DNA from 2 places in the Colwellia sp. 6_MG-2023 genome. Region 2 is predicted to be linked to the other one. Evidence: predicted binding sites of a transcription regulator. Region 2 holds the regulator's gene; the other holds the start of a gene.
What was found. The regulator FNR, encoded in region 2, switches genes on or off when oxygen is low (the NO sensors DNR and NnrR bind a similar motif). The targets are predictions, from matches to a motif close to TTGATCTAGATCAA.
Positions count from the first base shown of each region.

Region 1: a site for FNR is predicted at 1,896-1,909, ahead of hemN (oxygen-independent coproporphyrinogen III oxidase). Genes of this name have one in related genera too.

Region 1 is NZ_JAUOPP010000018.1:95,877-99,306, forward strand. It holds gene Q4503_RS12485 (VOC family protein) at 59-583, shown strand; gene yihI (Der GTPase-activating protein YihI) at 711-1,298, shown strand; gene Q4503_RS12495 (DUF2489 domain-containing protein) at 1,322-1,825, shown strand; gene hemN (oxygen-independent coproporphyrinogen III oxidase) at 1,982-3,352, shown strand.
Region 2 is NZ_JAUOPP010000006.1:62,802-66,231, forward strand. It holds gene ttcA (tRNA 2-thiocytidine(32) synthetase TtcA) at 1-133, opposite strand, end outside; gene uspE (universal stress protein UspE) at 324-1,262, opposite strand; gene fnr (fumarate/nitrate reduction transcriptional regulator Fnr) at 1,415-2,134, opposite strand; gene Q4503_RS05665 (sulfite exporter TauE/SafE family protein) at 2,215-2,952, opposite strand; gene ccoS (cbb3-type cytochrome oxidase assembly protein CcoS) at 2,988-3,185, opposite strand; gene Q4503_RS05675 (heavy metal translocating P-type ATPase) at 3,213-3,430, opposite strand, start outside.

The DNA.
Region 1 (3,430 bases), on a different contig from region 2:
TAACTAAGGTGTGATTAAAATTAGATCATACTTTAGCTAAGTTTAAGAAGCCCTAATGATGATAAATATTGAAAAAATTCACCACGTCGCTTATCGCTGTAAAGATGCCAAAGAAACAACCGATTGGTATAAAGATAAGTTGAACATGGATTTAGTGTTAGCAATTGCTGAAGATGAAGTTCCTTCGACTAAAGCGCCTGATCCCTACATGCATATCTTTTTAGATGCTGGCAATGAAAACGTGCTCGCTTTTTTTGAAATTCCCAACTCGCCTGATATGGGACGAGATGAAAATACACCGGCTTGGGTACAACATTTAGCCTTACGTATTGAAAGTGTTGAAGCACTCATTTCAGCAAAAAAAACATTGGAAAGTAAAGGTGTCGATGTTTTAGGGCCAGTCAATCATGGGGTGTTTAAGTCAATTTATTTTTTTGATCCTAACGGGCATCGTTTAGAGTTAGCTGCTAACACAGGTACGCCAGAGCAATATAAAGAATTGAATCGTGTGGGTTATGATATGGTTGAAGAGTGGTCGAAAACCAAAAAAGCACCACGACATGCCGCTTGGTTGCATGAATAAAAGCAGTTAGAAAAGCACATTATTCAAAACCATTCATACGGTTATCCAAAACTAGAAACTATCCATTACTTTTTAACGGTTAATGGCGTAAAATAGCGCAATTAATCGTTAAAAAAGTATCATATTCATGTCTCGTACAAAAAAATCTAGAAAACCAGGTGGCGCGCCAACAGCGAAAGCCAAATTAAGTAAAGTTGAATTATCTAATATTGAAAAAAGAGTGCGTAAAAAAACAGGTAAAAAGCCGGGTAACCGTCAACAAGAAGCACAGCTAGATAATAATTTAGAGCAAAAGGCTAATCTGAATAAAGATCCTCGCATTGGCAGTAAAAAAGCTATCGATTTAGGCGCTCCTGTTAAGCCAGCTAAAAATGAGCCAGTTAAAGCTAAAGTAAAAACCAGTAAACCGAAACAAGATCCTATTGCCGCATTACGTTCTGTAAATGATGATACTGATGTGGAGCTTAGTTTAGCGCAAGAATTAGCTAATATTGAAGAAGATGAGCAGTTACAAGTTATTTTGGCTAAACAAGAAGATGGTATCGATTTAACGCACGAAGAAGTTAACTACTTTAACAACATGATGGAACGTCATGAAGAAATAAGCGCTGAATTAGATGATGAAGAAGACGAAATCATCAACACGAGCATTAGCTCTGAAGAAGATTTATGGGATAAGTTAGACAATTCCACTTTACCTGATTCAACTAAATAACATAATAGCTAAGGTTAATGAATATGAATCCCTACTGGTTTATTGCCGTTGTTGTTGCGGTAATTATCGTTTTAAGCTTAGCATTTTATGCAGGTAAATTGTTGAAACAATTGAGTGTACAAAAACGCGCCCAACAGCAAAATGAACTACTGCGTCAGCAAGCCTTAGCTAAGCATGATGATAAAATACTTGCTAGTGTGCAAATCATTGTACGTGCTATGCAAGAAGAGCAGTGTGATTTTAGTGAGGGATGTTGGCGTTTGTCAGTATTACTTGATTCTTTAAAATTGAGCAGTGAATTATCCCAACAATTTCCTGCGATATTTCAACAATATGAAGAAATAAAGCACCTTTCAATTCTTGGTGATAGAAAAAAACTCGATAAAAAACAGCGGATGAAAGAAGATTATCAACGTATGACTAGTGAAGCAAAATTACATGATGATATTGTGACAGATCTTGGCTTATTGAAACAGTATGTCACAGAAAGAATCAGTGCCTTAAAGGCTTCAAATTCAGTTACGTAACTACAGACATTAATGTGGGTTATTTAACATAAGAAGCAAGTTTAAATAACTTACACATTTCGATCATTGCTTGTGTTGAATCAATAAACTCGAAATTAATCTAAGTATAATACGCGTTATTAATCGCTTTAGCTTAGATAAATTACGGGTAACATCATGCAAGCAAGTCAATTTTTCGATCATCAATTACTCAGTAAATATAACACCAGCGGCCCTAGATATACCTCATATCCTACTGCGTTAGAGTTTAATGATGAGTTCAAGCATGATGACTTTATTCAAGCGGTAAAAGATTCATCTAACCGTGAATTATCGCTATATGTGCACATTCCTTTTTGTCATACCCTTTGTTATTACTGTGGTTGCAATAAAGTAATTACTCGCCACCGTGATAAAGCTGATATATACCTTGATTATTTAGCGCAAGAAATTGCCCTACAAGCCCCATTATTTAATGAGTATAAAGTTAAACAGCTACACTGGGGTGGTGGTACACCAAGCTTTTTAACACATAAACAAATTACAACCTTGGTGACACTATTAAAAGAAAAATTCGATTTTTCTGATGAATTAGAAATGAGTATTGAGATTGATCCTCGCGAAATTCAGATGGATTTAGCCGAACACTTATTTTCATTAGGATTCAACCGGTTAAGCTTAGGTGTACAAGATTTAGATTTAAAAGTACAAAAAGCAATAAACCGTGTGCAGTCAACCGAGTTTATTGGTGAATTTATTGGTCATGCAAAAGCGGTAGGTTTTCAGTCTGTTAATGTCGATTTAATTTATGGTTTACCGCATCAAACCTTAGAAAACTTCAAAAATACTTTAGACAAAGTGCACGAGTGGAACGTTGATCGTATTTCATTGTTCAGCTATGCCCATTTACCAAGTCGCTTTGCTGCACAGCGTAAGTTACGTGATGAATGGCTGCCTGATGTAAAACTAAAATTTGCCTTAATGAAGTTATCAATAGAAACACTTTGTAGTTATGGCTACGATTTTATTGGTATGGATCATTTCGCTAAATCGAATGATGAGCTTTCTGTTGCTCAACGTGATGGTACTTTGCATCGTAATTTTCAAGGTTATACTACCAAAGGCGGTTGTGATTTACTGGGGCTTGGCGTGTCATCGATCAGCAATATTGGACGTTCGTTTGGTCAAAATACTAAAGACTTAAAAAGCTATTATAACGCGATTGAAAGCCAACAACATGCACTTGAGCGTGGCGTTAGTTTAACTGACGATGATATTTTACGTGGTGAAGTTATTCGAGAGTTAATGTGTAACCTTTATGTTAGCAAAGTAAAGATTAGTGAAAAATATAATATCAACTTTGATGACTATTTTGCTGAAGATTTACCGTTATTAACATCATTTATTGAAGACGGTTTAGTTGAAAATAATGTGAAAGAAATTAAAGTTGAGCAAAAAGCTCGATTACTTATCCGTAATATTTGTATGAGCTTTGATGCCTATATGAAAAAGCATATTAACCAACAACGTTTTTCTCGGGTTATTTAACTTAGCCAAGTATCATGTTTTAAAGTTAACACTTGTATAAAACTGAAAGAAAAAGCCTGATAAAGAATCAGGCTTTGC
Region 2 (3,430 bases):
AATCTTTACCTCCACTTATGGCACAAAGAATTTTATCGCCTTCTTCAATCATGTTGTAATCAGAAACGGCTTTGCCTGTTAGGTGTCTGATTTTTTTTTCTAGCTTATTGCTAATAGCTTGTTGAGTATTCATTAAAAACTACTTACCACTTAATCACATTAGATATTATATTTTCGATGGTAAATTCTATCATAGGTTAAAAGTTTAAAGTGGTATTAAAGTTGTTTGAAAGGGGATTATTTCGACGTTATATTAGCTTAATAAAGACTGAAAAAGGTTACATACCTCTTTCAGTCTTTGATTTCAGTATGAGAAAATACTTTTACTGTAGCGGAGACACATAACCTTCAGGTTTTAGCGCAAGTACATCACAGTTAAGTTGGTCAATGACATGCTCTGCGGTATTACCAATTAATGCTGCAGAAATACCCGTTCGGCCTATTGTGCCTAGCACAACTAGCTCAGCATCAATTTTATCCGCGACTTCTTCAATGACTCTTTCAGGTAAGCCTTCTTCAACGTGAGTGTTAGTGATATCAATTTCAAATTCAGTCGCATGTGCTGCCATCGACTTTTTATGATGTTGCAGCATAGTATTATTGTATTCACTAGAGTTAAACTCTGGTATTTCAATTGCAATGTTAACAGGTGTGCCAGGAAATGAATTTACTAAATGAACGTTTCCTTGAATCAGCTGTGCTAATTTTTTTGCTTCTTTAGTAATTTTATTATTAAGTGAATTGTGCTCTGTTTCATCACTTCCGACATTAATTGCTGCAAGTATGTTCCCATTGCTTGGCCATTCATGCTCTTTTACTAATAATACTGGACATGGACATTTACGCAATATATGCCAATCAGTAGGAGTAAAAATTACCGATTTGAATTTGTCATGTTGATGAGTCCCTTTAATGACTAGATCGTAATTATTTTGGATTACTTGTTCAATAATAGATTCAAAAGGGCGATTATGCCAAACAACTAAGTTACTAATATCAATATCAGGCTTTAAATTACTTATAATACCTTCTAGCCAAAGCTCTTTATCTTTAATAACAGATTGTCGCATAGCGCCACGATCATCGTTGGAAAGGATAGTAGTCATCTCATAAGAGAAGTCAAAGATACTTAGAAAAGCAGTTACTTCCACCTGACCGCCACTTGCTTTAATATTGGCAGCTAAGTCTATTGCTCTTTGTAATGCTTTTTGTTCATCAGTTGATGGGTCGATAACGACTAGAATTTTTTGATAGGTTTTCATGATAATTCTCCCTGTTGTTATACATTGGTTAAACTTTATTAAAGCTTAAGTAATTTATATCAAAAGTGTGAGATTAATGCTTGTTTTAAATCAAAGTATAAGGGATTTAAAACAAGCATTATAAATTATAACGCTAGAAAGCCTTTGAGGAGCTAAAGTTCGGCACAATTAACAAGTTCATTGAGGTTTATGATAGTAATAAGTTTACCATCAACCTTAATTAAGCCTGTTTTATGAAAACGATTTAATAAACGGCTGATTGTTTCAACGGTAAGTCCAATGTAATTACCAATATCGCTTCGTGTCATTGTAAGGCGAAATTCATTGGCTGATAAACCTCTGGCACGATAGCGTTTGCTTAAGCTGACTAAAAAAGTAGCAACACGTTGTTCGGCATTCTTTCTGTTCAACAACGTAAGCATTTCTTGATCGGTTCTAATCTCGTTACTCATTAAGCGTAAAACTTGTTTCTTAAGTTTTGGCATAGTATTAGATAAAGTATCTAAATTATCGTAAGGAATTTCACATATCATCGATGTTTCTAAAGCTTGAGCAAAACTTTTATGTTCTGATTCGGCAATAGCGTCAAATCCTAGTAAATCTCCAGCTAAGTGAAAGCCAGTGATTTGTTCTTCACCTTGTTCATTAACGGTAAAAGTTTTAAATGTACCAGAACGAATAGCATAAAGCGCCTGCATTTCTTGACCATCAGTGAATATTTTATCACCTTTGTGGAAAGGACGTTTACGATCAATAATTTGATCAAGCGTATTAAGTTCTTGATCATTTAAGGTAAAAGGTAGACAAAGTTCACTAACACTACAGTTTTGACAGTTAATATGCTGTGCACCAGGGGAACTATTATTTAACATAGGCTACTCATTTATTTTATAGGAATAGGGTAAATTTTCATTTATGTATTTACTCTAATTTCTAGGATAATGCTATGGTATTAGAACATCTGGTGGTATGCAACAATAAAACTATAAATACCAAAGGTTATTAGTACTAACGCCATTATCTTTTTGAACGATGGTTTAGTTAAAGTATTTTTAATGCTACTAAACCCAATAGAAAGAGTTAACAGTGCGGGAAGAGTACCTAAGCCAAAAAAGAACATAATACTCGCCCCAGTATATATGCTACCGCTTGCCAGTGCCCAAGTTAAGGTTGAGTAGACTAATCCGCAAGGTAACCAGCCCCAAATGGCGCCAAGAGTAAGTGCTTTTATTGGTGAATTTACAGGGATGGCTTTACTGGCTAAAGGTGATATGTAACGCCATAAATGCTTACCTAGGGCTTCTATTCGATTTAACCACATCAACCACTGACCTAAATATAAACCAAGTAAGATCATAAAGGTTGCCGAAATTAACCGTAGACCAGCAAGTGGCATTCCAATATTTTTTGCCGCGATAGAGCCGGTAAATCCCACAATTGCGCCGATAAAAGCATAGGAAGAAATACGACCAATATTGTATAAAATTACTAAGGCGGTTTTACTACGAGTAATTGAGGATGCTGTTGAGTGCTTAATAGGTCTCTGATTATTAACAGGTATTTGATTATTATATTTATTTGACTCAGGAAGGGCTGAAGTGAGCATGGTGGTAATCCCACCGCACATCACAATACAATGCCCTGAGCCAAGTAATCCTATTACAAATGCGGAGAATAAGTCTAGGTTCATTGAGTTAGTTACCGTTATGAGAACTGCTGACTTTGTTAGCCATGATTTGTACTGTCAGGTTTATCACTACTTTGTTTGGTTGTTTTATCATCCTCTTTATTATCAAAAAGAATACTCATACCTTCTTTTTCAAGGTCATCAAACTGTTCAGTTTTTACTGCCCAAAAGAACATATAAATACCCAGTGCTGTTAGTAATACCGCGATTGGAATTAAAAAATAAATAATGCTCATTTTTGTTTCTCTTGATCTTAAGGGCTATTATCTGAGTAAGCGTAGTGAATTACTGATCACTAAAATTGAGCTAACAGACATACCAATAACAGCCATGTAAGGTGTAATATAACCGGCTACAGCTAATGGTAATACAATAGCATTGTAGCCAAAAGCCCATAAATAATTCTGAAAAATAATGCGTTTAGTCTTTATTGATACATCATTTAAGGTATTAATACTTGTTAGTTTACTATTAAGTAAAA